Regions from separate parts of the Lysinibacillus sp. K60 genome, predicted to be linked through region 2. Evidence: riboswitches for the same ligand, from Rfam matches in the RefSeq annotation. Region 2 holds a riboswitch; each other region holds the start of a gene.

Region 1 (2,206 bases), on a different contig from region 2:
TTTTTTCAGAAGTTTCATTAGAAGTGGACGCTGGTTCTGTTTGATCCTCTGTACAAGCCGATAAACTAATTAGAGCGACTACTGATAATAGTCCGACTGACCATCTTTTATTGAATTTCATATGATATCCTCCTCACTATGTGCTCCTAATGTAGCAAATAAATGTGCAGAAACGATGGATATGACCCTATGAAAAACATTTCTTTAGTCTGGCACAATTAGGTGGGGAGATATGCTATTGAATGGGCATGATCTTCAATGTTTTTTGTAATCTATGGGCGAAGATACCAGCAAAAATAGCTAAAATAATATCTTTTGGTAGTGGAGGAATCATCCAAAGCCAAGCGAGCTTATATGAAAAATTCTCTGGCGCACTTGCCCAAAGCTTATAGGCAAAAAACATCCAATTTGTTCCTATCAAATAATTTATAGCCGTTGCTACCAAAGCAGCTACGATAAAACTTTTCTTTGTCCCGCTTCGTTCCACGATCAACCCTGCAACAAATGCCGCTAATATAAATGTAATAATAAACCCAAAGGTAGGGCTTAAAATTTGGCCAATTCCACCACCGAAACGAGCAAAGACAGGAGCTCCCGCCAATCCTACGCACATATAAATTGTACAGGCGAGCGCACCTTTTCTACTACCAAGAATAAGCCCTGCTAAAGTTGCAAAGAAGGTTTGAAGCGTAATGGGTACACCACCAACTACCATAAAGGGTGCAAAGGAAGTGATATTAGCACCCACCATCATTAGCGTTGAAAACAATCCAATGTAGGTAATGTCAATAGTTCTTAACTTATGGTGACTATGTTGTGTAACAGTTGCCATGAATTTCACCTCGTTTTATAAGTTATTACTGCTAGTGTAAAAAACGAATGCTATTGTGTCAACCTTATTATTATTAATAGTTAACTCAAATATTGGGTTAAATAGAAGTAGACTATCTATCTATAAAAATGTATGATAGAACCGTCACAATTTTATAACTTCAAATACTATTGGTGTGACATTTTTGAATGTCACTTAAAAGGGAAGTCGGTGGAAGTCCGACGCTGTCCCGCAACTGTAACGAGGAATCCTATAATATGATTTGCCACTGTTTAAGAATGGGAAGGCAATTATAGGATAGTGAATCGAAGCCAGGAGACCTGCCATTTAGTAATACCTGTAATGCCCACGAGGATGCAAGCAATTACGGACAATAGCTGGATATTTTTCTGACTTTGTTTAATCTAGGGTATTTCTATGCGCATTTTCGCATGGGATACCTTTTTTTATTGCTTCATTCATCAATATTCAGTAGGAGTTTAAAACAGATGAATAAAAAATTTATGTTATTTTCCTTCGTACTTTTCATGGTATTAATTGTTTCAATGACCTTTGCTGTAATGGTTGGCTCAGTTTCAGTTACACCGTTATATGTATGGAAAGTTATTCTTTCTAAAATTCCTTTTATACAAACTTCGATCGAGCAAGATTGGAGTCGCTCTCAGGAAATCATCATCTGGCAAATAAGAGCACCTCGTGTTTTGCTAGCTGCTATAGTAGGAGCGGGGTTAGCCATTGCAGGGGCAGCCATTCAGGCACTTGTACGTAATTCTATTGCAGACCCGTATATTCTAGGGATTTCTTCAGGGGCAGCTGTAGGAGCTACTTCTGTGATTATTTTAGGAGCGTTTTCATTTTTAGGTATTTACGCTCTTTCAGTATCCGCATTCCTTGGTTCATTACTTGCCATTACACTTGTTTTTTTCTTATCACGTGTTGGGGGACGTGTCTCTATTTTCCGCTTGCTATTGGCAGGCATGGCTGTGTCCTTTATCTTAACGGCTATCTCTAACTTTATTTTAATGATGTCAAAGCAAGAAGGGGCCTTAAAGGCTGTTATGTTTTGGATGCTAGGTAGTTTAGCTGGAGCCAAATGGAATAGTATTGTGATTCCAGCCTTCGTATTCTTGGTTGTATTTGGGCTACTATGGCTACACTATCGCAATTTAAATTTATTATTACTAGGAGAAGAGGCGGCAGTGACATTAGGCGTTAATCTTCAGCAATTCCGTATTCAGTTAATACTATTAGTATCTCTATTAACTGGTGTGCTTGTCGCAGTTAGTGGTTCTATAGGATTTGTGGGATTGATTATTCCCCATATTGTGCGTTTAATTGTGGGCTCAAACTATAAATACGTCATACCTATTAGTG
Region 2 (2,206 bases):
TATAAGAAAATATAAATTTTCTCTTGATGAATGGGAAAGAAATGCTGGAAATAGGAATATTCATTCTTACCTTGTGAAAGAACAAGGACATGGTTTACAAAGATTAATTCGTTTTTACAGGGAACGGCATGGAGTGAAATGGTTAGAAAATGCCTTTGATTATGGGATGACATTGCTATTGAAATTTGGTGAAATGCCAGCATTAGAAATGTTTTTCCTCACAAATTTAATATGTTACAAATGGCAACTAGATTACTTAGAGGATGAAGAAGTGCAACATTACTTTTCTCATTTAGCAAATGGGAAAGTGAAAGAGGTCTATAATAGCTTTAGGGCTTACGATAGAGAACAAAATCTTTTAACTGCTACTAAATTATATAAACTTATATCCAAATATAATCCTCAATTTCATACAAATTCTGCTGCAACGCCGGAATTTTATAAGGAATTGGCCCTGTTTATTGAAAGGAAATAATATATTCGTAGTGTCAATCAGTCTATTTTTCTTCAGAATATAGAGTGTTCTATGTTAGCTATTCAACTAGATTATCCTAGTCATTCTACAAATGTAGATCGATTTTAATAGAGAATTTCATACATCATTTAAAATAAATATTTTAATTAGGAAGTAGTAATTATTGATAATCTATTTCGAACTACATAATTAAAAATACTGAATAATCCAAAAATAAAGAAGTTTAGAATCTTGATTTACTTTTCATTTGAAGGATGGTACACTTAAAACTATTGAACAACAACTATATATTGTGTTCGTTTTACAAAGGTACTACTATATGTAGTTTAAAAGGGAAGTTCGGTACAATTCCGACGCTGTCCCCGCAACTGTGAAGCTGACGATGATTGCAACCACTGTGCATTTGCATGGGAAGGGAATCAGAGAATGAAGCAAAGCCAGGAGACCTGCCTTTATAAAACAAATTTATCATTTCTTCGGGGATTAAGAGATGGGAACGTCAGTATTTTTGGTATGTTAACGTTTCCATTTAGCCTATCTCTCTAGAGGAGATAGGCTTTTTATTTTATGAAAAGAGGGATTTCTATGAAACTTTATACGAAAACAATTTGTCCAAAATGCCTATGGGTAAAATCTGAACTACAACGTGCAGGACTTGAAGCTGAAATCGTTAACATCGATCATGATGAACAGGCAAAGCAAACGATTATTGACGCAGGTTTTTTAAGTGTGCCTGTTTTAGAGATGAATGAAACTTTTATAGGAGATGTTCAGGAAATTGTTTCTCAAATTGAGTTGATTGCTCTATGATCGTTTACGCGAGTCGTACAGGTAATGTCCGAAATGTTGTATCCAAATTAAAGGCAGAATGTATCGAGCTCTCGGAGGAATTGCGATTGAACAAGCCCTATCTTTTAATTACCTACACAGATGGTTTAGGTGACATTCCAGCAAAGGTACAACGTTTCTTAGAAAAAAACAGGGATTTTTGTAAAGGAGTAGTTGCCAGTGGCAATAGTAATTTCGGCCATCATGTATTTGGCGCTGCTGGTGAGAAAATCGCCGCTACCTATCATGTACCCTTAGTAAGGAAATTAGATTTACGAGGTAATCAAACGGATTACGAAGCAATACAAACGTTTTATGAAACGAGGGTAATGAGATGAAAACCTATTTAAAGCTTAATAATGACGTACTGAATCGTTATAGTACAACTGGATTACTTGAGTTAGAAAAGGACCGCGAAGCTACGCGCCGCTACTTTTTAGAGTATGTTAACGTACGTTTGCGTTATTTTATAGATATTGAGGAAAAAATCCGCTATTTAGTTGATGAGGGCTACTATGAGAAAGCATTTATCGATATGTACGAGATGGAATTTATTAAGAAGCTGTACAAGAAAGCCTATGATTATAATTTCCGCTTCCCATCCTTTATGAGCGCAAGCAAATTTTATGATAGCTATGCTATGAAAAGTCGTGACGGGGAAGAGATCTTAGAAAAGTATGAGGATCGTATTGTCATTATTGCTTTGTATTTGGCGCAAGGAAACACAACTCTAGCAGAACGCTCTGTCGAAGCAATGATGGAAGCCTACCAGCCAGCGACACCAACTGCTTTAAATAGTGGTAAGAAAGCACGTGGTGAATTAGTCAGCTGCTTTAAATTATCAATGGATGACTCCATGAACAGTATTGCTGAAAATATTGGCTATTGTTTAGAGCTATCACG
Region 3 (2,206 bases), on a different contig from region 2:
GTATCTTTTCCTATATGATGAAGTGGCGCTTGCCATTACGTAAATTAAATCGAGCATAAACACCATTCAGCCAATGACCAAAAATTAAGTCATTGGCTGTTTTATTGTTTTAGCTAATGTTTCATTCCTTATATGATTAAAAAAGAGACATTTAACTTACCTTTTTAACAACTGCATTGATTCTTCTAAAGTCACCATGTTTTTCATCATCGAGCAAGCTGCATCTAAAATAGGAAAGGCTAAGGATGCTCCAGAACCTTCGCCTAAACGCATATTCATGTGCAACATCGGTTCAATGCCTAGTAATGCAGCGGCAATTTTAGCCCCTGGTTCCTCTGAGGCATGGGAAGGAATAATATAATCTTTTACTTTTGGTTCTAGCTTATAAGCAATGAGCGCGGCAATAGTTGAAATAAATCCATCAATGACAACAGGTTTACGATGGACAGCAGCGCCAAGTATAATGCCTGTCATCGCCCCTATCTCTAATCCTCCAACCTTAGCCAGAACATCAATAACATCATTTGGATTAGGCTTATTTAAGGTAATTGCTTTTTCAATAACTGCTGCTTTATAGGCAATGCCTCCTTGGCCTACTCCTGCACCAAACCCCGTTACTTCGATAGGCTTGCATCCCGTCAAAACAGCTAATATCGCAGCACTTGGTGTTGTATTGCCGATGCCCATTTCTCCAGTCCCAAGTACATCAGCACCTTTTATGATTTCCTCAGTGGCCACCTGGATTCCTACTTCTATCGATTGAATGGCTTCTTGTTTGGCCATAGCTGGACCTTGTGCCATGTTATCGGTACCGTATTTAATTTTATGAATAAGGACTCCTGCATCAAGTGGAATATCTTCTTTTACCCCAACATCTACTGTGACAACCTTTGCATTGGTAATGCCCGCAATCGCACAAACGCCTGTACCTCCCTTAGGAAAATTTAATGTTTGAAAGACCGTCACATCTTGTGGATTCGTGGTTACACCTTCCTCGCAAACACCATGATCTGCAGCACAAACAATCATCACCTTTTTGTCGACCATTGGATATAAGTGTCCTGTTATCCCAGAGAGCTGTACAGCAAGTGATTCTAGTTTACCCAAGCTACCTGGGGGCTTACAAAGCCCATCAATCCGTTTTCTAGCCTGCTCCATACTTTTCATATCAACCCCTTGAATATTTTGAATCGTATCTTGTAATAATTGCATGATTATTTCTCCTCTCGTTCTCATTGAGACAAAATAAAAAATCTGTAGTTTATTGTCATGACAAATAAACTACAGACTTTTCCATCATCTATCTCTTCTAAAGCATGTAGGCAGGTCTCCTGGCTCAAGTTCAACACCTCATAGTACCTTCCCAGCAATTCGCTAGTGGCATACACTATGAAACTCCCTTATACAGTGGCGGGTCCGCTAAAGCTTTTCACTTTATTCCCTATTCTCCCAAGTGGGCACCTATTGCTTTTATGTAATTATGTTAAATCTACTTTACAACTTTTTTAGTGTCAAGAGGAAAAATTTTTTTGAGTGTTAACTTAGTACAACCAGCTATTCAAACAATTTAGGCTTATTAAGAGCTTGTAACAACAAATGAATCCCTCTCGTTCACCTGATTGTTATTAACTTCAAATATTTTATCTACTTCACTTATTAAAACAGGGTGATGAGTAACCAATATAACAGTCTTTTGTTTTTCTTTATTTAAATATAAAAGTAATGTTTCTATATTTATTTGGTTGTCTTTATCAAGCGCAGAAGTAATCTCGTCAAACAAATAGATATCCGCATCTCTTAGAAGCGATCTTGCTATTGAAAGTCTTTGCTGTTGCCCAGTAGATAATTCAAGCCCATTATGCCCAATAAGAGTTTCAAATTTATAGTCCAACGTTTCTATATATGAATAAATGTTAACCATTTTACAAATTTGAATTAATTCTTCATCCGTTGCATTCGGCTTTGCTAATAACAAATTTCCCCTTATTGTCCCTGTCATTATAAAATGCTCTTGCGTTACCAAACATACCCTTTTTCTATAAACATCATTAGGAATATATCTAATATTTTGATTGGATAGAAATATTTCACCCTGATAATTAATGTATAAACCTGATAATATATTCAATAATGTCGATTTACCTGATCCGCTTTCTCCCTTAATCAATACAATTTTCTTCAAAGGTATTTGGAAATTTATATTTTC
Region 4 (2,206 bases), 190 kb from region 2:
CTTGAACCCTATTATCGCTTTAAAATGAAGGCTTCAAACGACTTTATCGGCCGTATGATGAATGATATTCAGCAAGCAGCAGGCACATTCGATGACCCGATTTTATCCGAAACGGATGTTATCCTAACAGGTCGTGCGCCTGTTGCCACTTTAATGAGCTACAGTACAACCTTTGCCGCCTATACAAATGGGAAAGGTGCACTCACTCTCCAATTTGATGGCTATGATGTGTGCCATAATACAGAGGATGTGATTGCACAGATTGGCTACGATAAAAATGCAGACCCTGAGTATAGTTCCTCTAGTATCTTTTGTGCAAAGGGCAAAGGGTATACGGTTCCATGGCAAGAAGCACAGGCAGCCATGCATTGCCTGTAGGATGGGGTGATTTTGTTCGCGTGAAGGCATTACTTGCTTTCGCGGGTATTCGTCGCACTAGCGCGGGTATTTTTCCTGCTTTCGCGGATATTCATAGCGCAAGATCAAAACAAGCCCTCCAAAAAATGGAGGGCTTGGTTTTATAGTGCACCGACAGCCTTCTTTGTTGGTTTGTCTATCAAATAAGCGGGTTCAACTATCACGTAGTCATGCTTGTTTGTAAAATCAATTAGTACCTTACCTGGCTGACTTTTTAAAAGTTGTAGATGATCAATTAATTGCAGTAAAAGCTCGTGACCGTTGCCACGTGGATGCCAGTTGAAATGATAATCATTTAACGCTTGCACTGCTTCAATAAACTGGGCATATTCCTGCTGTACAAATGCGATGAGTTTGTCATGGTGAGGCGCTAAATCGTGTAAATACGTTTCGTAAAAGCGCATAACAATCGAGCATAATAAGTCATTGACACGAGCGGCACTTAAAACAGGCTTTGGCGCCAATGAGAGACGGTCAAGGTTGGGCTTTGCGCGTGTAGAATCAATGCGCGTAATTAAGTGATACGCTTCTCCATTGACCTCATAGACAATCGGATTGGTCGGCATGTACATCATAAAGCTATTCGTCTTTGTTTTCAGTTCATCTGCTATGGCTGCTTTCGCTAAAAGATGACCGTCCACATCCCCATTTTGTATCCAAATAATTTCTTTATTATATAAGATTTGCTCAAAGAAGCGATCATTGCGAATCAGCTTCGTTGCTAATAATTGATCGATTAGAGATTCGACCACCATTCTTGTTTTCGCTTTCTTGGCAACTTCTGTGCGTGGTTGCTTACAAATGTTCAGATCTTCAAAAGGCGTTTCCAACGTTGTCGTTACATGAAAATTTGTCATACGTGCATCCCCTTTGCGTACATATTTTCAAAACAAAAAGGACTCCCTACTTTAGAGGAAATCCTTCATTTTATCTTCTTTCATCACACAATGGCAAACAAACCCTAAGTATGTGTGAACGAGTTCGATTGTGAACCCTTTCATTTACTATGGGCGTTTGACGTACTGTGACGAACAGAGTATTCTGTTTTGTCAACATGCCACCTCCTATTCCTCGTAGGTTTATGGTGTGTACTCGTAACTAGGCAGGTATCCTGACTCATGGTCATCGCCACTTTTCCCCTTCCCATCATTTGACAGTGGTTGCTGAAAAGTCGCTCACATTTACAGTTGCGGGACAGTGTCGGATTCGCACCGACTTCCCTTTTAAGCAAATTGCACGCAATTTACACCTATTACTACACGCTATTCAGTTGTCATAGGAATTTAGTGTACGCCACATTCCTATTAGATTACTAAAATCAATTGTAAAGTAGTATTTTTCTAAAGTCAAATATCATAATATTTTCCAAACTACTAATCATCCTTGCTTTTCGTGCCTGATTGTTTTCTGAAAATTATGGGAGGATATAAAAACGGTGAACTCCGTATTTTTAATCTTTCAATGACTCTATAATAAAAGATAGTGCGCACTACTAATAGTGAAAGGATGAAAGATATGAAAGCAAGTCAACATTTAGTGACGAGTAATTTAGAGGAAAAAATGAAACTATTTACTCAAGCTGTTTCTGGACAAATTATAGAGGAAGCTCATTTTGTCATAGCCAACACGAACATTCCAACTGATACATTTAATTTGCTAGTAGTGAAATCGCCTATGATTCATAAGGAAAATCATCTTAAACAAAGGATTAATCATTTCATTGTTAATAAACTTCCTTTCAGCACGTGGGTGGATGCCAACTATCTAAGCGATGATTGGCTACAGCTGA

The links. A riboswitch is a leader RNA that binds a small molecule or an ion and turns the genes downstream of it on or off. The one in region 2 is predicted to bind cobalamin.
Region 1: another riboswitch for cobalamin. It lies ahead of HCH28_RS21360 (FecCD family ABC transporter permease); the one in region 2 lies ahead of HCH28_RS15610 (glutaredoxin family protein).
Region 3: another riboswitch for cobalamin. It lies ahead of cobT (nicotinate-nucleotide--dimethylbenzimidazole phosphoribosyltransferase); the one in region 2 lies ahead of HCH28_RS15610 (glutaredoxin family protein).
Region 4: another riboswitch for cobalamin. It lies ahead of HCH28_RS16560 (hypothetical protein); the one in region 2 lies ahead of HCH28_RS15610 (glutaredoxin family protein).

The regions. Positions count from the first base shown of each region.
Region 1 is NZ_JAASJR010000013.1:41,089-43,294, reverse strand. Features, by position in the region: gene HCH28_RS21370 (YdhK family protein) at 1-121, opposite strand, end outside; gene HCH28_RS21365 (biotin transporter BioY) at 236-832, opposite strand; cobalamin riboswitch at 987-1,174, shown strand; gene HCH28_RS21360 (FecCD family ABC transporter permease) at 1,321-2,206, shown strand, end outside.
Region 2 is NZ_JAASJR010000007.1:22,027-24,232, reverse strand. Features, by position in the region: gene HCH28_RS15615 (hypothetical protein) at 1-475, shown strand, start outside; cobalamin riboswitch at 766-943, shown strand; gene HCH28_RS15610 (glutaredoxin family protein) at 1,061-1,285, shown strand; gene nrdI (class Ib ribonucleoside-diphosphate reductase assembly flavoprotein NrdI) at 1,282-1,641, shown strand; gene nrdE (class 1b ribonucleoside-diphosphate reductase subunit alpha) at 1,638-2,206, shown strand, end outside.
Region 3 is NZ_JAASJR010000003.1:6,646-8,851, reverse strand. Features, by position in the region: gene HCH28_RS07320 (trimeric intracellular cation channel family protein) at 1-59, shown strand, start outside; gene cobT (nicotinate-nucleotide--dimethylbenzimidazole phosphoribosyltransferase) at 157-1,212, opposite strand; cobalamin riboswitch at 1,305-1,480, opposite strand; gene HCH28_RS07310 (ABC transporter ATP-binding protein) at 1,577-2,206, opposite strand, start outside.
Region 4 is NZ_JAASJR010000007.1:210,824-213,029, forward strand. Features, by position in the region: gene HCH28_RS16555 (elongation factor G) at 1-378, shown strand, start outside; gene HCH28_RS16560 (hypothetical protein) at 519-1,274, opposite strand; cobalamin riboswitch at 1,502-1,685, opposite strand; gene HCH28_RS16565 (GNAT family N-acetyltransferase) at 1,933-2,206, shown strand, end outside.